Linked DNA regions of Hydrogenovibrio crunogenus. The protein of the gene in region 2 interacts with the protein of the main gene of each other region in a pairwise test. Links are inferred from orthologs where the notes say so. Each region holds a gene or a part of one and is shown on either strand. Other genes may lie near its edges. The genes, in order: prmA and rplK.

Evidence for each region.
Region 1: the proteins of rplK (region 2) and prmA interact in binary tests that used the Escherichia coli proteins (3 or more experiments, as listed by UniProt). The link is inferred for Hydrogenovibrio crunogenus from one-to-one orthologs.

Annotation. Positions count from the first base shown.
Region 1 is NZ_CP032096.1:477,781-488,468, forward strand. The notes cover bases 3,799-6,619. They hold prmA (50S ribosomal protein L11 methyltransferase), read right to left. Parts: upstream 5,741-6,619; coding sequence 4,856-5,740; downstream 3,799-4,855. Other genes in these bases: GHNINEIG_RS11805 (helix-turn-helix domain-containing protein), read right to left, coding at 3,799-3,885; dusB (tRNA dihydrouridine synthase DusB), read right to left, coding at 3,882-4,844; accC (acetyl-CoA carboxylase biotin carboxylase subunit), read right to left, coding at 5,836-6,619. In the rest of the region: GHNINEIG_RS02210 (outer membrane lipoprotein-sorting protein), read right to left, coding at 1-194; GHNINEIG_RS02215 (late competence development ComFB family protein), read right to left, coding at 283-558; purD (phosphoribosylamine--glycine ligase), read right to left, coding at 661-1,953; purH (bifunctional phosphoribosylaminoimidazolecarboxamide formyltransferase/IMP cyclohydrolase), read right to left, coding at 1,998-3,560; more of GHNINEIG_RS11805, read right to left, coding at 3,622-3,798; more of accC, read right to left, coding at 6,620-7,185; accB (acetyl-CoA carboxylase biotin carboxyl carrier protein), read right to left, coding at 7,198-7,662; aroQ (type II 3-dehydroquinate dehydratase), read right to left, coding at 7,704-8,138; protein-disulfide reductase DsbD, read right to left, coding at 8,416-10,605. UniProt on the Escherichia coli protein: Methylates ribosomal protein L11.
Region 2 is NZ_CP032096.1:322,918-333,671, reverse strand. Bases 425-3,311 are described here. They hold rplK (50S ribosomal protein L11), read right to left. Parts: upstream 2,139-3,311; coding sequence 1,710-2,138; downstream 425-1,709. Other genes in these bases: secE (preprotein translocase subunit SecE), read right to left, coding at 2,747-3,130; nusG (transcription termination/antitermination protein NusG), read right to left, coding at 2,211-2,744; rplA (50S ribosomal protein L1), read right to left, coding at 1,015-1,704; rplJ (50S ribosomal protein L10), read right to left, coding at 425-838. Also shown: rplL (50S ribosomal protein L7/L12), read right to left, coding at 1-298; more of rplJ, read right to left, coding at 338-424; tuf (elongation factor Tu), read right to left, coding at 3,347-4,537; GHNINEIG_RS01425 (GlcG/HbpS family heme-binding protein), read right to left, coding at 5,256-5,747; tRNA pseudouridine(65) synthase TruC, read left to right, coding at 5,853-6,617; GHNINEIG_RS01415 (hypothetical protein), read right to left, coding at 6,668-7,207; GHNINEIG_RS01410 (adenosylmethionine--8-amino-7-oxononanoate transaminase), read left to right, coding at 7,701-8,993; GHNINEIG_RS01405 (peptidase M42), read left to right, coding at 9,100-10,161; GHNINEIG_RS01400 (OsmC family protein), read right to left, coding at 10,262-10,678; GHNINEIG_RS01395 (type III PLP-dependent enzyme), read right to left, coding at 10,690-10,754. UniProt on the Escherichia coli protein: Forms part of the ribosomal stalk which helps the ribosome interact with GTP-bound translation factors.

The DNA.
Region 1 (10,688 bases), 150 kb from region 2 along the record:
TAACGTTGTGTTTTGACGCTCATGGTCATGAATGCATGAGATGTCGTTCCGCGCCATAAGCTATCAATATGACGAACCAGTTCGTCTGCTTGCATCGCCTTTACCGGCAAAGAAAAAATAAGGAAAAGTAGAGTTGATAAGCTTAGGGGGCTACTTACTGTTTTAATGGAGATCAAAATCTTAGAATGCTGCATCTCTGCTCCTAAATAAGAAGTGTGATGTGAAGCAATGGAGGGGCATCTTTTTTTCAGAAAGAAGAGGCTTATAATTTAAAGCTTTAAATTAGGCCTCTTCTAGCCCATCTAATTTTTTCACTTTTTTATAGGCTTTTTTAACGGCCTTTTGAATGCGTGCTTGTATTTCCTGGTATTCTTCGGAGGACATGTAAAAAGACATGTCGATATCATGACGAATATAGCGAGGTGCAATACGGTTGAGTGCGATACAGGCCATATCTGCCAGCTGGTTTTCAGTTAATCCGACATCGAGATAGTTTTCTTGTATATGATTAAAGACAGGTCTTTCATAGTAATTATGGACGGATTGAAGTTCAGACATGAGTAAAATTCCTTAATGAATAACCATTATTTTACTATACCGAAAATATAGATATAAAAAAAGCACTCGTTGAGTGCTTTTTAAGTGAGAGGCGTTTTATCCTTAACTTAAGGATTCACGTTTAACGGCACGATGACCAATGTCAGTACGGTAATAAACCTCTTCCCAATGAATTTTTGAAACCCCTTCATAGGCACGTTTCTGAGCATCGGTAACATTTTCGCCTAGCGCGGTCACACAAAGAACGCGCCCTCCTGATGTAACCAGTTGTCCTTGATCATTCAAACGGGTACCCGCATGGAAAACTTTAATATCCGTATTGTTGGCATCTTCAATGCCTTGGATGACATCTCCTTTACGGTATTCATCAGGGTAGCCGCCAGCGGCTAAAACGACACCTAATGCAGGACGGGAATCCCATTTAGCGGTTACCGTGTCTAGTTTTTTATCCAATGCCGCTAAACACAGTTCAGATAAGTCGGATTGTAAGCGCATCATGATAGGCTGAGTTTCAGGATCACCAAAGCGGCAGTTAAATTCAAGGACTTTCGGTGTCCCATCCGGTGCAATCATAATCCCGGCATATAAAAATCCAGTATAGGGTAGGCCGTCTTTAGCCATCCCATCAATGGTTGGACGAATGATCTCCTGCATAATGCGGTCATGGATTTTACGCGTCACCACTGGCGCAGGGGTATAAGCCCCCATACCGCCTGTATTTGGCCCGGTATCACCATTGTTTCGGGCTTTATGGTCTTGAGAAGTCGCCATAGGTAAGATGTTTTGACCATCTGCCATCACGATAAAACTGGCTTCTTCGCCGACTAGAAATTCTTCAATAACAACACGTGCACCAGCGTCCCCAAATTTATTACCTGCTAGCATATCTTCTACTGCGGCAATCGCTTCGGCATTGGTTTCAGCCAGGATAACGCCTTTACCTGCGGCTAAGCCATCGGCTTTAATGACAATTGGCGCGCCCATCTCTTTAATATAAGCCACTGCAGGCGGGATCTCTGTGAACACGGAGTAGGCGGCTGTTGGAATGTTGTGTTTCGCTAAAAAATCTTTAGAGAAAGCTTTAGATCCTTCCAGTTGCGCTGCTCCCTTGCTTGGACCAAAGCATTTTAGGCCTGCCGCTTCAAAAGCGTCAACCACACCAAGCACAAGAGGCACTTCCGGGCCAACAATGGTGAGTTCAATGGCATTGTTTTGAGCAAAATCTACCAGGCCTGGTAAGTCCTCAACGGCAATATCAACATTTTCGATATTGTCTTCCAGTGCCGTTCCAGCGTTGCCAGGTGCAACAAATACTTTTGAAACCTTATCTGATTGAATGGTTTTCCACGCCAAAGCATGTTCGCGGCCACCGCTTCCAATAATGAGTACATTCATGTGTTTTTCTCTCTTGTAAATCTATCGTATTTCAATCAGTGTATTTAGTGTTTGAAGTGACGCATGCCAGTAAAGACCATCGCGATGCCGTGCTCATCCGCTGCATCAATCACTTCCTGATCTCGCATGGAGCCACCTGGATGTATTACAGCTGTGATGCCGGCTTCGGCTGCCGCATCAATGCCATCTCTGAAAGGGAAAAATGCATCGGAAGCCATCACTGAACCCGGCACTTCAAGACCTTCATCGGCTGCTTTAATGCCGGCAATTTTCGCAGAATAAACGCGGCTCATTTGCCCCGCACCTACCCCAATGGTCATGCCGTCTTTTACATAAACAATGGCATTGGACTTAACGTATTTCGCTACTTTCCAGGCAAATTGTAAATCCGCCATTTCTTTTTCACTCGGCGCACGCTTGGTTACCACCTTAAGCTCGTCTTCAGTAACCGAACCTAAGTCACGGTCTTGCACCAATAAACCGCCGGTAACCCGTTTGTAATCATAAGCCGGTTCTTGGATACCTAGATCTCCACACACCAGTAAACGGACATTTTGTTTGGCGGCAATAACATTCTTTGCATCTTCTGATACATTCGGTGCGATGATGACTTCCACAAATTGACGATCAATAATGGCTTGAGCCGTTTCTTGATCCAATGCGCGGTTGAAAGCAATGATGCCTCCAAATGCTGACGTGGGATCGGTTTTGTACGCTCGATCATAAGCTTCAAAAACGTTTTGACCAACAGATACGCCACAAGGGTTAGCATGTTTAACAATGACACAAGCCGTTTCATCAAACGTTTTGACCAGCTCTAATGCTGCATCGGTGTCAGCAATGTTATTGAATGACAGAGCCTTACCTTGTAACTGTTTGGCGGTTGAAATAGACGCTTCCGTTGGGTTTCGCTCCGTATAGAAGGCCGCCGACTGGTGTGGATTTTCTCCATAACGCATTGATTGTTTTTTCACAAACTGAGTGTTGTATGTGCGCGGGAAAGTATCGTTTTTATCTTCGCTGAACATGGTTCCGAAGTAGTTTGAGATTGCCCCGTCATAGCGAGCCGTTTGCTCAAATGTCTTGATGGCTAAATCAAAACGGGTAGCATGAGACAGTTGGCCATTATTCGATTCCATTTCTTCTAGAATGCGAGCATAGTCTTGTGGATCTGTGACAACGGCAACATCTTTATGGTTTTTGGCCGCCGAGCGAAGCATTGTCGGCCCTCCAATATCAATGTTTTCAATGGCATCTTCTAATGAACAATCCGGGTTGGCCACCGTGGCTTCGAAAGGATACAGATTAACCACCACCATATCGATAGGGTCAATACCATGTTCAGTCATAACGGCATCATCTGTACCACGGCGACCCAGTAAACCGCCGTGGATTTTTGGATGAAGTGTTTTGACTCGACCATCCATCATTTCAGGGAAACCGGTGTATTCTGAAACCTCTGTGACAGGCAGACCTGCTTCAGAAAGAACCTTATAGGTTCCTCCTGTTGATAAGATGGCAACATCCATAGCGGTTAAAGATTTGGCAAACTCTAAAATGCCATTTTTATCTGAGACGCTAATCAGGGCGCGGCGAACAGGTTTCATAAGGGATTTCTCTCCAAAATTGGTTAGTCAGTAAAAAGGGTGCCTATTAAAGGCGAATTCGTTACGCAGGCGTTATTTTATAAAGCTGCATTTTTTTTCTTAAGGTATTTCGGTTAATACCTAATATTTCAGCTGATCGACTTTGATTGAACGCAGTTTCGTTTAAAACAAATTCGATGAGCGGACGCTCTACTTGGCTTATCACCATTTGATAAACATCACTCGGCACTTCACCTTCCAGTGTTTCAAAATAGTTTTTCAGCGTCATGGTGACATGGGTGCTGAGTGCTTGACTGGCTGGGTTATTATCAGATAGTAATGTCATAAAGTATCAAAGTAATGGTTGATTAAGTTGAGTTGTGCTTGAGTACTCTCAAGCCGATTAAATCTTTTTCTTAGCTCTGTACCGTTGGGAAGGTATTGGCTGTACCAGCCCAGATGCTTTCGAGCAATTTTATGGCCTAAATATTTACCATAAAGTGTTTCGAGTTCTGAAAAGTGTCGAGTCATCACTTGCTGAAATTCAGCCAAACTAGGAGGGGGCAAAAACTCCCCGGTTTCTAGAAAGTGTGCTATCTCTCTGAAAATCCAAGGATATCCTTGGGCGGCTCGACCAATCATAATGCCATCTGAACCTGTATATTTTAATACAAATTGAGCCTCTTTTGGGCTGCAAATATCACCGTTTGCAATAACTGGGATTTCAACCGCCTGTTTAACGGCTTTAATGGTGTCGTATTCGGCTTGGCCATTAAATTTATCCACACGGGTGCGACCATGGATGGTAATGGCTTTTAAGCCGGAGTCTTGTGCCAGTTTGGCAATTTCAATGGCATTGATGTTATCCGCATCGGTTCCGGTTCGGATTTTAACCGTTACAGGAAGGTCAATTGCTTCGGTCAAACTTTTAAAAATATCGGCAACCAGTTCAGGTTGCCCCATTAAAGCAGAGCCAGCGGCCACATCACACACCTTTTTTGCTGGACACCCCATGTTGAGATCAATCATATCCGCTCCCTGGGATTGTTGCCATAATGCAGCGTCCACCAGCTCATCGGGTTGGGTGCCCAGCAATTGAACAATCCGGGGAGAAGTTTCTGTTTTATCCGCATGGCGCGTTGAAGATTTTGCCGATTCGCGTAATTGCTTTTTGGAAGCGACCATTTCTGACACCGCATAACTGGCACCAGTCTCACGGCAGATATCTCGATAAATTCGGTCGGTAATACCTGCCATAGGCGCCAGTGCAATTGTGGGGGTGTCAGAATCAAATAAGGGCATCATGTTGAAAGCAGTTAAGTCGCCGCTAGCTTTTTAAAGCTAAGTTGAGACCATTCATCCAAATCATTTTGAGCAATCAATTCAAATCCTTGTTGCTGGTAAAAGCTAATCAAATCTGCTGCCTGGTTGCTTAATAAACCTGATAACACCAGCGTGGCATTTGGCTTCATCAAACGAATAAATTCTGGTGCCAGTTCTTTGAGAGGCCCTGCAAGAATGTTAGCAATTAATAGGTCAACAGGATCGGAATGAAATTCTTTGACCAGTTTGAATTCAATATCGGCCTCATTTCTATCCGCATTTTGTTGACTGGCGATAATCGCTTGTGGGTCAATATCGGTGCCTTTTACCTGTTTTGCGCCTAACTTTTCAGAGGCGAGTGCCAATACGCCTGAACCGCAACCATAGTCAATGACAGTTAAATCAGTAGGTGGGTTTTGGTCGAGCCAAGTAAGGCATAAAGCCGTGGTTGGGTGAGTCCCTGTCCCAAATGCCATCCCTGGGTCTAGCATGAGGTTAACTGCTTCGGGTTCAGGGATGTCACACCAACTGGGTATAATCCAGAGTCGTGAACCAAACTGCATGGGTTGAAATTGATCCATCCAGGCTCGAATCCAGTCTTTGTCCTCAAGCGCTTCAATGCTATAGCACTCAGCTGGTATATCCGGTATTAAGGTTTCTAGTTGACTGATGATCGCTGGAATGTCGGTTTCGGCATCAAATAAACCGATGACTTTGGTTTGATTCCAAATAGGGGTTGTGCCAATTTCAGGTTCAAAAATGGGTTGGTCTTTTGCGTCTGCAAATGTGACGGATGCTGCATTTACTTCCATGAATGCATCTGATAGTGGTTCTGCAAGTGCTTCTGAAACCGTGGTGTTAATTTGAATCCAAGCCATAAGGGTCCTTTAAACGTAAAAACCACGCGGCCGATAAATAGTTACATTATAGGCTCAACGTGGTTGATGTTAATGAGTTTGTGATGAACTAGAGTCTAAACGAGATGTTCCAATCGGTGTTCTAAATAATGGATATTTTGTTCACCTTCACAGAACCCAAAGTCATTCATGATTTCGCGTTGCATACGAATATTGGTTTCAATGCCTTGGATAATCAACTCATCCAAAGCAGTGTCCATACGTGCCACGGCTGAAGTACGGTCAGGGCCATAACAAATCAGTTTCCCTATCATTGAATCGTAGTGCGGCGGAACTGGGTAACCCGTATAAATATGAGAATCCCAACGAACGCCAATTCCACCGGCTAAGTGTAAACGTTCAATTTTACCTGGAGAAGGAATAAAGTTGTTCGATGGGTTTTCGGCATTGATACGACATTCAATGGCATGACCTCGAATGATGATATCTTCCTGCTTGATGCTTAGCGGTTTACCCATTGCAATTTCGATCTGAGCTTTTACTAAGTCCACGCCCGTGACTTGTTCCGTTACAGGGTGTTCTACTTGTAAACGGGTATTCATTTCAATGAAATAAAACTCGCCGTTTTCATATAAAAATTCAAAGGTTCCCGCACCACGATAGCCGATTTCAATACAGGCGTTTACACAAGCTTGCCCGATACGGTTACGTTGTTCTTCTGTAATGCCCGGCGCAGGGGCTTCTTCAACCACCTTTTGATGACGACGCTGCATTGAGCAGTCACGCTCTCCTAGGTGAATGGCGTTGCCCAACCCATCGGCCAGTACTTGAATTTCAATGTGGCGCGGCGTTTCCAGAAATTTTTCCATATACACTTCTGGGTTACCAAAGAAGCTACCTGCTTCTGATTTAGTCAACTGAATTGACTTAATCAGGTTTGATTCGGTATGAACAACGCGCATACCGCGTCCACCACCACCACCGGAAGCTTTGATGATAATTGGGTAGCCAATTTCTTTAGCCAGTTGTTTATTAGCTTCTTCATCGTCGCTTAATGGGCCGCCGGAGCCGGGAACGGTAGGAACACCTGCCGCCTTCATCGCACGGATAGCGGATACTTTGTCGCCCATAATGCGGATCGTTTCAGCCTTAGGCCCCATAAAAATAAATCCGCTTTCTTCAACGCGCTCGGCAAAGTCGGCATTTTCAGATAAGAAACCATACCCTGGGTGAATCGCTTCGGCATCCGTGATTTCAGCGGCTGAAATAATGGCTGGAATATTGAGGTAACTTTCAGAAGACGGTGCAGGCCCAATACACACAGACTCATCTGCTAGCAAGACATGTTTTAGGTTAGCATCTGCTGTGGAGTGGACTGCGACCGTTTTGATGCCCATTTCTTTACAGGCTCTTAGCACGCGTAGTGCAATTTCTCCACGGTTGGCAATCAGAATTTTTTCAATCATGCAGGTATCCTATTATTCGATGATGAATAAAGCTTGACCGAACTCAACAGGTTCAGCGTTTTGAACAAGAATTTTCTTCACGGTTCCAGAAACATCTGCTTCAATTGGATTCATGATTTTCATCGCTTCAATAATACAAAGGGTGTCACCGGCTGAGACTTGGTCTCCCACGCTGACAAATGGACCCGCATCCGGAGAAGGTGAGGCATAAAAAGTCCCGACCATTGGAGATGGAACGGTATGTCCTGTTTCTGCAGGAGCCGCAGGTGATTCCGCAGGTGCGGCAGATTGTTGTGGTGCAGCCGCAGCGGGTGCAGCTTCATAAGCCATTTGTGCTGGCGCTGCAGGCGCAGACATCATGACAGGCTCTTTGCTACGAGTGATGCGAATGTTGTGCTCACCTTCTTTAATTTCAATTTCAGCAACGTCAGACTGTTCTACAATTTCAATCAATTTACGAATTGAACGAATATCCATGTTCTCTATTCCTCTTAAATAGTCGTTATTTAAATGTATTTTTATTTCAGTTTTTCAACTGCGGCAGCCAGCGCGAGCTGATAGCCTATTGGACCCAGACCGGCAATCACGCCTTCAGCCAGGTCAGAAAAATATGAATGGGTTCGAAAAGCTTCTCTTTTGTGAATGTTAGATAAATGCACTTCAATAAAAGGAATCTTGACGGTCGATAAAGCATCCCGTATTGCAACACTGGTGTGTGTGAAAGCGGCAGGGTTGATGATAATAAAATCAATATCTTCAATCGCGGTTTGGATGCGTTCCACTATTTCGTGCTCGGCATTACTCTGGAAGTTGTATAGACGTACTTCGTAATCATCAGCAAGGGTTTCGAGTTCTTCAATAATGTCGCCTAAGGTTTGGCGGCCATAATGTTCAGGCTCTCTTTTGCCTAGCATATTGAGATTGGGACCATTGATTACGAGAATGTTTGCCATGAAAGTATCCTTGATGCATTTCAGCGGAGCTAATCATTAAATTGTTGAAAATTATACCTGAAAGTTAGCTTTAACGATATAGAAAGTTATAAAAAAGTCGTGAAAATTCGTGAAATGTTGCGAAGTTTAAATTAAATGAAAAAAACAGGGTTGAGTTCTTTAAAACGGCGTTTTTGTCATCAAGATGAGATAAAAAACGTATTGAAAGGTGGTGTTATCTAGAATGAAAACGGCCAGGCCTGGCCGTTTTTCGTGACGTTTTTGATTAAAATAAATCTTATTGAAAAGCTTGATTGATATTCTGTGTAAAGTCAGCTGCTTTTTTGAAACCAACCACGCGTTGTGCTTTTTGTTCTTGTTGATGGTTAAAGAACAGAATAGCAGGGGGGCCGATGATGTTAAATGCTTTCATTAACTCTTTATCATTTGCATTATTGGCGGTCACATCGGCTTTTAAGAGGGTGACATTTGCCAATGCGCTCTGAACACCTGGATCGGAGAATGTGAATTTTTCCATTTCCTTACAACTGATGCACCAATCTGCATAGAAGTCGAGCATCACTGGATTCCCTTTGGCGACTTCTTGCTTCAGCTCCGCTAAGGTACGAATAGTCTTGAAGTTTAGATGTTCAGTCTGGCTGCTACTGCTGGTTCCGGATGACTGAAATACCGTTAACGGTTGCAAGACATTTTTGCTACCACCGGCCAAACCGATCAGTATTACCATACCGTAGATCAAAAAGATCACACCAATGGATTTTGCGAACTTATGCCAGCCGGATTTGTCGCCAACCGGTTCCAGAGCTCCGAGATAAATAGCGGAACCGATCAGTAACGCCGCCCAGGCAAATAGAATTGTCCATTCGGGAAGGATTCTTTCGGCCATCCAAATGGCAACCCCGATCATCAGAACACCGAAGATGGCCTTAACGTTATCCATCCAGGCGCCAGCGCGAGGAAGGAGTTTCCCGGCGGACGTTCCTAATAACAATAGAGGCACGCCCATCCCCATGCTCATAGCAAATAAAGCGGTGCCGCCAAGAAGCGCATCGCCGGTTTGCCCGATGTAAATCAGGGCGCCGGCAAGAGGCGGTGCCACACAAGGGCCGACAATTAGAGCCGATAAGAACCCCATGATGGCGACACCCGTTAAGGTGCCGCCCTGTTGTTTATTAGATAAATTCGTGATTTTGGATTGCAGGCCACTTGGTAGTTGTAGTTCATAGAAACCGAACATGGAGAAGGCCAAAGCAATGAAAATCAATGCAAAACTCCCAATAATCCATGGATTTTGGAAAAGGACCTGGAGGTTTTCGCCAAAAATCCCTGCTAAAACCCCGGCAGCGGTATAGGTAACCGACATCGCCAGAACATAGACTAGAGACATGATGAAAGCTTTGCGCGTGGTGAGTTGATCTCCTTGTCCAACAATGATGCTGGAGAGGATTGGAATCATTGGAAAAACGCAAGGTGTTAAAGACAGTAATAGTCCAAACAAAAAGAAGGTGCCAATGACAATCCAAACCGAACTGTTTTGTAAGGTGCTGGTGATCTGGTCGGTTTCAGATAGATTTTCAGACGTCGTTGTTTGAGTCGGTAAGTTTGTGCTTGTTTGTTTGAAGTCACTGGCATTTACCGTCATCAGTTTTTTCGCGGGTGGGTAGCATACGCCAGATTCAGATGAACAACCTTGATAGTGGATTTCTATTTCAGCAGCGCCGACAATATGATTCACTGGCAGAATGGCTTGGAAATCGCCATGATAAACTTGAACGTCACCAAACACTGGATCATTTGTTTGTATGGCTTCAGGTAATTGAAGAGAACCGAGGGTGGCATTTCCTTGTTTAAGTAGGACTTTAATTTTATCCTTGTACAGGTGGTAGCCTTCAGCGACTCTAAAATCAAGCATTAGTTGATTGTTATCGTTGGGAGTCACCTGTAGCTGAAAAGCTTCATCTGCAGGCAGTAAGTCTGCTCCGGAACTGTCGATGATTAAGCTGTTTAAATCCGCAAGGGTATTGCCGTTGGTGTCTGCGGCGGCAGGCAGTTCAACCGTGACAGATTTCGTTTGCGGAGGATAGCAAACGCCAAGTTTTTCAGCACACCCCTGGTATTTGATTGTTAAGTTTGCTTTCGTAACGCTTCCTGAATAGGGTTGTGTTACGGTTAGTTGGTGTTTAAACACATCGCTCTGGCCAAAGGCAGGATCATTTTTAGTAATGGCTTTAGGGTAATGTGGTGGACTGAGTTCTAAGTCTTCCGATTCGATTGAAATGCGTTTTTTGTATAAATAGTAATCGTCTGCAATTTTCCAGCTGATTTTGAATTGGCCATTCTCAACCTTAACCGGCTGTAAGGAAAAAGCTTGATCAACATCTAATAACTCATCCGATGCGGCTACCGAATGGAATGTTAAAAATAACAATATCGTTAATAGATATTTAAAAAACGATGTGTTTCTCATTTATGTCCACCTTGAAAAAACAATTTAAAGACTTATGTAATAAGTTAATCACGATTTTAACGTAGAATCGCGTTAGGATGTTG
Region 2 (10,754 bases):
CCTCTTTAAGCGTAAATGGTGCACTTTCAACTGCACTTTTCGCTTCTTTAAGCCCAAGACCAGTTGCGCCACGAACGGCTTTGATTGCTGCAACTTTGTTATCACCAGCACCAGTCAAGATAACGTCAAACTCAGTTTGCTCTTCACCAGCAGCGCCAGCATCACCAGCAGGACCTGCAACTGCAACTGCAGCCGCAGAAACACCAAATTTCTCTTCCATTGCTTCAACAAGTTCAACAACTTCCATTACTGACATGTTAGCAACTGCTTCTAAAATATCGTCTTTTGTAATTGCCATTTTAATTTTCCTTAAATTAAATATTTTTAATACGTAAGCTTAAGCTGCTTCAGCTTCTTTTTGATCTTTAACTGCAACAAGACCACGTGCCACCTTAGCGACAGGCTCTTTCATTACATAAAGTAGCTTACTTAATGCTTCATCGTAGGTCGGTAGAGCCGCAATTGCCGCTAGCTGACTAGCATCCATCACACCTTCACCAATCGAAAGCGACTTAACTACTAAAGCTTCATTTGCTTTTGAAAAGTCTTTAAAAACGCGAGCTGCGTTTCCTAACTCTTCTCCAGAAAATGCAAAGATTAATGGACCAGAAAATGTTTCTGCCATATCTTCAAACTTAGTTCCAGCAACAGCTCGACGAACCAGTGTGTTTTTAACAACACGAACTGATACATTTGCTTCACGTGCTTTAGAACGTAGTTCTGTTAATTGCTCTACAGTCAACCCACGATATTCAGCCGCGACCATTGAACCCGCTTCTGCAATAATTGCAGAGACTTCTTCAACAACGGCTTTTTTATCCTCGATATTGAGTGCCATATAACCTCCAAAACAGCTTGACTAAAGCCAAGCTCCTCCATCTACGTAGGTTTGAATCTATTAAGAATGTAACTTCAACATTCACCTACGGTCTGCGATGGGCGCTCTCTCAATCTAAGTATTACTTAACTTAAGGAGTCCCAATTCGCATTCTCATCTATTAAATGAGAAATTTCTTACAATGATGATTGATCAACAACAATACCAGGGCCCATTGTGCTAGAAATAGATACTTTTTTCATATAAGTACCTTTTGCAGCAGCAGGTTTAGCCTTGTTCAAATCTTCAATCAATGCGTTTAAATTTTCTTTTAATTTTTCAGGCGCAAAATCAACCTTACCGATTGACGCATGAACAATCCCTGCTTTATCAGCACGGAATCGAACTTGACCTGATTTTGCGTTCTTAATTGCATTTACCACGTCAGGCGTAACTGTTCCAGTTTTAGGATTCGGCATCAATCCACGAGGACCCAACACTTGACCTAACATACCGACAACTCTCATCGCATCTGGAGACGCAATCACAACGTCAAAATCCATCATGCCACCTTTCACTTCCGCTGCGAGGTCATCCATCCCAACAAACTCAGCACCCGCTTCTTTTGCCGCCGCTGCATTTGCATCGCCAGTAAATACCGCAACACGCACGTCTTTACCAGTCCCATTCGGCATAACCGTTGCACCACGTACAACTTGGTCAGATTTACGAGGATCAATCCCTAATTTAATAGCAACATCTACAGATTCAGAAAACTTAGCTGTCGCCAGTTCTGAAACCAAAGAAAAACCTTCAAGAACGTCGTAAGACTTTAGAGAATCAACTTTCTCAGCAAACATCTTTTGTTTTTTTGTTAACTTAGCCATTCCCATTACCCCTCTACATTCAAGCCCATGCTACGAGCTGAACCAGCAATAATTTTTACTGCCGCATCTAAATCGTTAGCATTCAGGTCTGCCATTTTTGTGTTTGCAATTTCTTCTAACTGCGCACGTGTTACTGTTCCAACCTTATCCATATTTGGAACACCAGAACCTTTTTGGATACCAGCTGCCTTTTTCAACAAAACTGATGCAGGAGGCGTCTTTGTAATAAACGTAAAACTACGGTCATTAAAAACAGTAATAACAACAGGAACGGGAAGATTTTTCTCTAAAGATTGAGTCTGTGCATTAAATGCTTTACAGAACTCCATAATATTCACACCATGCTGACCCAAAGCAGGACCAACTGGTGGACTAGGGTTTGCATTCCCAGCAGGAACTTGCAACTTAATATAGGCTTCAATTTTCTTAGCCATTTCTTTCTCCTTGTGGGTATAACGTCTTTCGACTTCCCAGGGTTACTAAAAACTTACAACGTAAGCAATAATTTAATTTTTCTCTACTTGAGTAAACTCAAGCTCAACAGGTGTTGAGCGACCAAAAATCAGTACAGACACCTGCAACTTGTTCTTATCGTAGTCAACACCTTCAACAACTGCTTCAAAGTCATTAAAGGGACCATCAATAACTCGGACCATTTCTCCTGGTTCATAAATAACTTTTGGCTTAGGCTTATCAACACCCTCTTCAACTTTCTGAAGAATACGATCCACTTCTTTTTGACTAATGGGCGCAGGTCGATCAGATGTACCACCGATAAACCCCATTACCTGAGGGACACTTTTAACCAAATGCCAAGTATCTTCATTCATTTCCATCTGAACCAGAACATATCCAGGAAAAAACTTTCTTTCCGAAGTTCTCTTTTTCCCTTCACGAATCTCAACAACTTCTTCTGAAGGAACTAATATTTGTCCAAAGCTATCTTCTAAACCTGCGCGTTCAATATATTCAGATAAACCTTTTTTGACTTTATTTTCATACCCTGAATACGCATGAACAACATACCATCTCTGAGCCATAACTATCCACCTTGTCCTGTTAACACCTGAACAGCCCATAAAAAGAACATATCCACTAGCCACAAGAAAATACTCATCACAATCACAACCGCAAACACTATCAACGTCATTTGAACCGTTTCTTGTCTTGTCGGCCAAATAACTTGCTTCACTTCTTTTTGCGCGTGCGAAAGATAACTGAACCAAGACCGTCCTTTATCAGATTGATAAAAAACCAATCCGGACACGGCAATACCACCAATCAACCCCAACACTCTAACAACGGCATGAGCATCTGAATAATAGTAGTAACCTACCAAACTCATTAAAAGTAATATAACTGAGACAACAACCTTCAATGTCTCCAGCGATTTAGCTGCCGATGGATTTTCTGCTTTTTGACTCATAATATAATAAACATCTGAAATAAAAACGACCCGTCATTCAAACAGGCCGTTATAAAATATGGCAGGGGTAGAGGGATTCGAACCCCCAACACCCGGATTTGGAATCCGGTGCTCTACCAATTGGAGCTATACCCCTGTAACTAAACTTTTCAGTTTCAGTATTCGAAAAAAAAGGGGATTATACAACCCCCTTTTTCTTTTAGCAAGTGCTAATTATTAATCAATAATTTTAGCAACAACACCCGCACCAACTGTACGTCCACCTTCACGAATCGCGAAACGTAAACCTTCGTTCATCGCGATCGGGTTGATTAACTCTACAGTCATTTGCACGTTATCACCAGGCATAACCATTTCTGTTCCTGCTGGTAGTTCACATGCACCTGTTACATCTGTTGTACGGAAGTAGAACTGTGGACGATATCCTTGGAAGAATGGTGTATGACGACCACCTTCATCTTTTGATAGTACATACACTTCTGCTTCGAACTTAGTATGTGGTGTTACTGTACCCTTATGAGCAAGTACTTGACCACGTTCGATATCTTCACGCTTAGTACCACGCAATAGGATACCTACGTTATCCCCTGCTTCACCTTGGTCAAGCAGCTTACGGAACATTTCAACACCTGTTACAGTTGTAGTTGTTGTTGGACGGATACCGACGATTTCGATTTCTTCACCAACTTTTACAACACCTGTTTCAACACGACCTGTTGCAACCGTTCCACGACCTTGGATTGAGAAGATATCTTCTACAGGCATTAGGAATGGTTTATCTGTTTGACGTGTTGGTTCTGGGATGTATGTATCCAATGCATCTACCAAACGACCGATTGATGGCTCACCAATTTCTGATTGATCACCTTCGATAGCTTTAAGAGCTGACCCCATGATTACCGGTGTATCATCACCTGGGAAATCATAAGTATCTAGAAGTTCACGAACTTCCATTTCTACTAGCTCTAGCAATTCTTCATCATCAACCATGTCAGCTTTGTTTAGGTAAACAACGATGTATGGCACACCTACCTGACGAGATAGAAGAATGTGCTCACGCGTTTGTGGCATTGGGCCATCTGCTGCTGAACATACTAGGATTGCACCGTCCATCTGTGCCGCACCTGTGATCATGTTTTTTACATAGTCGGCGTGACCTGGGCAGTCTACGTGAGCATAGTGACGTGTTTCTGACTCATACTCAACGTGTGCTGTTGAGATAGTAATACCACGCTCACGCTCTTCCGGTGCGTTATCGATGTTAGCGTAGTCTTTTGCTTCGCCACCGAATTTTTTACCTTGTACAATTGTTAGAGCCGCTGTAAGAGTTGTTTTACCATGGTCAACGTGACCAATCGTACCAACGTTTACGTGCGGCTTACTACGTTCAAACTTTTCTTTTGCCATGATGCAAACTCCGTTAAAACAGCGACAGACTTTTTACAAAGCCACGCCCGCCTAGTGAAAAAATCAAATTCTGGAGCTCTCAACCAGGATCGAACTGGTGACCTCATCCTTACCATGGATGCGCTCTACCTACTGAGCTATGAGAGCAAATATTAAAAAGGCCCTCACCATCAACCTACATAAAACAATGCAGACCAACAAAGAGAGCCTTATAAATTGGAGCGGGTAGGGGGAATCGAACCCCCCTCATCGGCTTGGAAGGCCGAGGTAATAGCCAATATACGATACCCGCATAATGTAAACACAATTTAAAATGGTGGAGGGTAGTAGATTCGAACTACTGAAGGCATAGCCAGCAGATTTACAGTCTGCCCCCTTTGGCCGCTCGGGAAACCCTCCCAATCAAATTGATGGAGCGTATTTTAAAGCAAAACGCGTTAGTGTCAAGAGAAAAACCAGAATTTTTCTATTTTATTAAATTCAGTTCATTCACCTGCTTACTAGAAGCTTACTTTAAAGGGTTTCGAGCAATCAAAGCGCCATATATCCACCCTATTCTGGCTAGGACAACACCTTCACTTTGTTGAACTAAAGAGTATATTAAATCGATAAGTAATTAAGATTCAAGACCTTATCGAATAATTTTATCTTTAAAAGCTGTAAAGCATGCTGTCGAATCTGAAACTTGTATCACTAGATTACGAGGATTAATGAACGTTTATTCTGCAAAATCCAAGCGCTCCTGCACAGACTCAATTCCCTTGGCAGCGCACACTTCATCCTTTTCACCACCGGGCGCACCACTGACACCAACAGCCCCAATCCTAACGCCGGCCGCTTTAATAGGAACACCACCTTCCATAACAATCAAACCATCAATATGATTCAACTCCGGACGTATATCCGCCCTTAACTGACGGAACACACCTGATTTAATACCTGACATGACCACCATATTCGCTTTTTCTTGAGCAATTTGTAATGTAAACCTGGGTGCAAGATCATCTCTCATAGCTGAGCGCAGCACGCCATTGCGATCAACCACTACAGCACTGACCTGATACCCTTGTTTTCGGCAAGCCAATATACTGGACATCGCAATGTCATTTGCAATACCTAACCCAATAGTCTTAGTGGTAACCACGTCGTTTGCAAAAGCATGCCCCATAATGACAAATAAGAACATCCCAATGACTTTGCTTATTTTCACTTCAACCCCCTTTTTAGTAAAACAACCAAAATCTTATCTTTTTTGTATTTCAGCATAAGGTTTTGTTTAGAATGTGCAATCACTTTGAAATCAGCGGTATGCCATATGCAAACAGACTGCCAACTCGACCAATTTAAAATACTGTATCAAGATGACTACCTCGTCGCAGTCCATAAGCCTGCCGGGTTACTCGTGCACCGCTCACCAATAGATAAGCATGAAACACAGTTTGCAGTACAAATGACTAGAGATCAGATCAAACAAAAGGTCTACCCTCTGCATCGATTAGACAAAGCAACATCAGGCTTATTATTGTTTGCTCTTGATTCTAACACCGCACGATTAATGGGACAGCAATTTGAAGAACATACCATTCAAAAACAGTATCTAGCGATATGTAGAGGGTGGATGAATGAAACCGGTGAAATTACTCATGCGTTAAAACATAAATTAGACAAGCTGGGCGATCGTCATACACAAACCAACAAACCTCCCCAGGAAGCCCTCACAAATTATGAGCGCCTGGCGACGACTGAAGTCATGTATAAAATGGGAAGATTTGATTCCCAACGTTATTCTTTAGTTAAGTTAATGCCAAAAACAGGGCGAAAACACCAACTACGTCGACATTTAAATCACATCAGCCATCCTATTATTGGAGATGTCAAATATGGAGATCGCCACCACAATCATTTTTTCAATACGTGGTTAGGACAACACCGACTTTATCTAGCGGCGACCAGTTTAACGTTCAATCATCCAAAAACCAATCAGCAGATGACTCTGAACGCGCCTCTTGAATCAAGCTATCAAAAAGCAATACAACATCTGAACTGGCAGGAAGAAACGGTCAATTACACAACTTCATAATGACCGTTTTATTTTGATTTAGTCGAATTGGCTGAACCCATGCCATCCATCTAATGAAGGGAAGCTTGAAAACGTAGCATGACCCCCATATCATCGGAACCATACAGCTTGGTTTTCGCTTCTTTAACACCCAATGACATTTGCCATTGTTCCCCTTTAGAAATCAATAAATTGCTATCGACCAGGTTAAACCCCATAACAATATTTGATTTATCATTTCCAAAGCGCAAAAAATCAACAACCGTTACGCTTTTCCGAGCCTGACAACAATAAGGCTGCTCTATCTCAACGGAATAAGCAGAGCTATTTAGCGTACGAAGGTTAACCTTCGCTTCTACTTCAAACATGTTTTTTAAAGACCCACTTACCGCATGAAATGTCTGCAGTAATTGAACACCAAGATTATCTTTTGTATCAGCCAATGCATCGGGCGCCCCCATTGTCATTAAGCTAATACAAGCGACCGTCAGTCGAGCCTGACGGTTTATTTTTTTACAAACAACATCTTCATCTCCTTGAGAGAACTCAAGCGAAACGTGTGTTGAAGAGTGGTAGAAAGTACTGGTTTGCAACCTGGCGATCTCAAACATTGAGACCCATGGCTTTCCGTCCCTGCTTCACAACAAGTTTGGCAATTAAAAACTTTCATTAGAAAGAAAAGGAATACCTGTTGTAATCCACGGCCGGAAAAATGGGAACAAATCAATCATACAAATGCCAAGAAACGCATTTTCTAATCAATTTGGCAACCTGGCGATCTCAAACCTTGAGACCCATGGCTTTCCGTCCTTGCTTCACAACAAGTTTGGCAAAATTTTCTGTCTAATACCGGTAACAACAATTAAACATTGTTTTCGTTACTTGCAAACTATTCTACTTCTTTTTAAAGTAACATCAACTACTTAGGTATTTTATTTTTTTATAGCAGTCATTAAGAAACCTTTAAGAAACCATTGAGACCTCTACAGTAATGCTTCTGCGCTGATTATGTCAGCCTCTTTTTTGAAACTTAATTTTTAGGATAATGAAACTCTGGTATGTTTTCGTTATCATACGCTAACGATAAATGACTGAAATATAAATATGACTCACTGGCAATCACTTTTACAATTTGATCAAGAACACATTTGGCACCCTTATGCAAAAATGCCGGCTGATACTCCCGCCATCGGCGTTGCCAAAACCCAAGGTTCCATCATTACCTTATCTGACGGCAAAGAATTGGTAGACGGCATGAGCTCATGGTGGGCCGCTCTTCATGGCTACAACCATCCTGCCATTCAAAAAGCGATGATTGACCAAATCGAAACCATGCCGCATATTATGTTTGGAGGCTTGACCCATGAACCTGCCATTGAATTGGCAAAACGTCTCATCAAACTGACGCCCCCGCCATTACAAAAAGTATTTTTCACGGACTCCGGTTCCGTCGCGATGGAAGTGGCTATTAAAATGGCTATACAATATTGGATTAGCTTAGAACAACCTCAAAAAAATAAACTCTTAGCACTCAAAAATGGCTACCACGGGGATACGTTTGCCACCATGTCAATCTGCGACCCGGATAATGGCATGCACCGTTTATTTAACAGCACATTGCCCCAGCACTTTTTTGCGCCCGCTCCGCAAAAAGGGTTCGATATTGACTCGGACAATCAAGACATTGCCGAATTTAAAACATTACTTGAAAAACATCACACTGAAATAGCCGCGGTGACCTTGGAACCTATTGTGCAAGGTGCTGGAGGGATGCGTTTCTATCGCCCAGACTATCTACGCCAAGTTCGTGAACTGTGCGATGAATTTAACGTATTACTCATTGCAGATGAAATCGCTACCGGGTTTGGGCGAACCGGAAAACTATTTGCCTGCGACTGGGCCAACATCAGCCCCGACATTATGGCACTAGGCAAAACATTGACTGGTGGGAATATCACGCTGGCGGCCACTCTGGCCACAGAAAAAATCAGCGACACCATTAGCCAAGGCCAACCAGGCCTGCTCATGCATGGTCCAACCTTTATGGCCAACCCGCTTGCTTGTCGAGCTGCATCCTCCAATATTGATGTATTATTAGCCTCCCCATGGCAAGAAAATATTCAACGGATTGAATCGCATTTCCTCAATACGTTTCACTCTTTAAAATCGCTACCTGGTGTTGCCGATACGCGAGTGTTAGGAGCAATAGGCGTCATTGAACTGGAGCGCAATGATTTAGGTGAAACCATTCAACATCTGGCTGTTCAAAACGGCGTCTGGATTCGTCCTTTTGGCAAACTTATTTATACCATGCCAGCCTACAACATTCCCGCAGACCAACTCAAGCAATTAACTGAAGGACTAAAAACCGCCATCACTCAAGCGCTGCAGCGCTAACGAAGATCGCCTATCCAAATCTTTAAATGAATGAGTGCTTTCTTTTTGAATGACTTCAATTAAAATTGAAGTCTTCGCATCTTATGCTTCTTAATATAGGTCTAGCATGGACAATAGTTTCAGTGAATTTCTCGATTTATTAAAATCATTAATCAGACAACCCAGTGTCGTCGGTGCAGAACATTCTTTTTTTAGAGTACTGCAACGCGAGCTGGAAGAGCGTGGTGCCAAGGTCACTTGGTATGAAGGCTTACTGGTAGCGCAAGGAAATGCGCCGGAAAGCTGTCACTTTTCAAGCCATATCGATCGTCACGGACTCATGTGTACAGGACCAAATGAATTCCAGTTTGCCGCTTTCATTGCCGGAAAAATGACCGACCTACTCGGTAATGATGTCAGTAATGAACTGAAAATGACCTTAATGAACCGTTTTGAAAGCACACCTGTTTTAGCCTACGAACCCTGGTCAGGTGCTTACCGGGGGTCAGGGACGATTAACAATGCTTATATTTGTGAATTTCGTAATAACTTAATTTTTGAGGTTGAAGGCTTAGAACATTTGGTTGCTGGAACGCCTGTCGGTTTCCAAGACAAACTCAAAGTAGATGATGGGTTGCTGTCTGGTCAGCTCGACAATGTTTTGACCGCCGCCATGCTGGTGCATTTATTCAGTTTGGGATATCAGGGAACGGCCTTTTTTACCGCAGAAGAAGAGTCGGGTGGAAGTTGGCGTTATTTACTGGAATGGTATCGCCGATTTGGAGACCCGACCAATAACTTATATGTGTTAGATACCAGTCCTTACCGTAATCGAGAAGAAGCGGACAAACAATTGGTGGTGCTCAGAAACAAAGATGAACATGCCGAATTTCATCTAGAAACCACTCAGGATTTGGCACGACTTTGTTTTGATCTCGACATTCCCTTTAGTTTTAAGGATCAATATATAGAACACCTCAACCAACAGACATTAGGCTCAGATCAAGCTCGAATGAGTATTGGACGCACAGAGCTGGGTAGAATCACCGCCAATGCAAATGGACTGGTGCACGGCACCACACTCCAAATTCCGACTACCGGTTATCACACCATGAATGAAACCGCTTCCATTGAAGCTTGTGAAGCCTTCTTAAACGTTCTTATGCATCTTGCAACCCTGAAACCTTAAACAAAAAAACGACCAGGCCTGGTCGTTTTTTTGTTTAAGACGGAGAGTCACACCCAATCAGAAGATCATTCAACCGATCAATGGAATGACTTAAAAAGCGTTATGGCGCAACAATCTCGAAATCATGAGACATTTCGACAGAGTGCTCCAACATTTTGGACACCGAACAATATTTTTCAGCCGATAAGTTGACCGCTCTTTCCACTTTTTTAAGATTTAAATCTTGTCCAGTAATTTTAAAATGCACATGAATTTTCGTAAACACTTTGGGAATGCTGTCGGAGCGCTCAGCGGTGATTTCAACCTGACAATCGTCAACCGCCTGCTTACTCTTTTGCAACATCATGATCACATCAATGCTGGTACAGCCACCCAATCCAAGCAACACCATTTCCATGGGGCGCGCGCCTTTGTTTTCACCACCGACTTCAGGCGCCGCATCCATCAATACGGAGTGCCCACTTTCTGTTGTGCCTTCAAAGGCCATTCCACCTTGCCATTTAATGATTGTTGCCATCTTGTTATCCTCTATTCATCATCCGTATGGTCAATTAAGTCTTCAACCACCACTATCTTAGGTTTAGGATAATAGT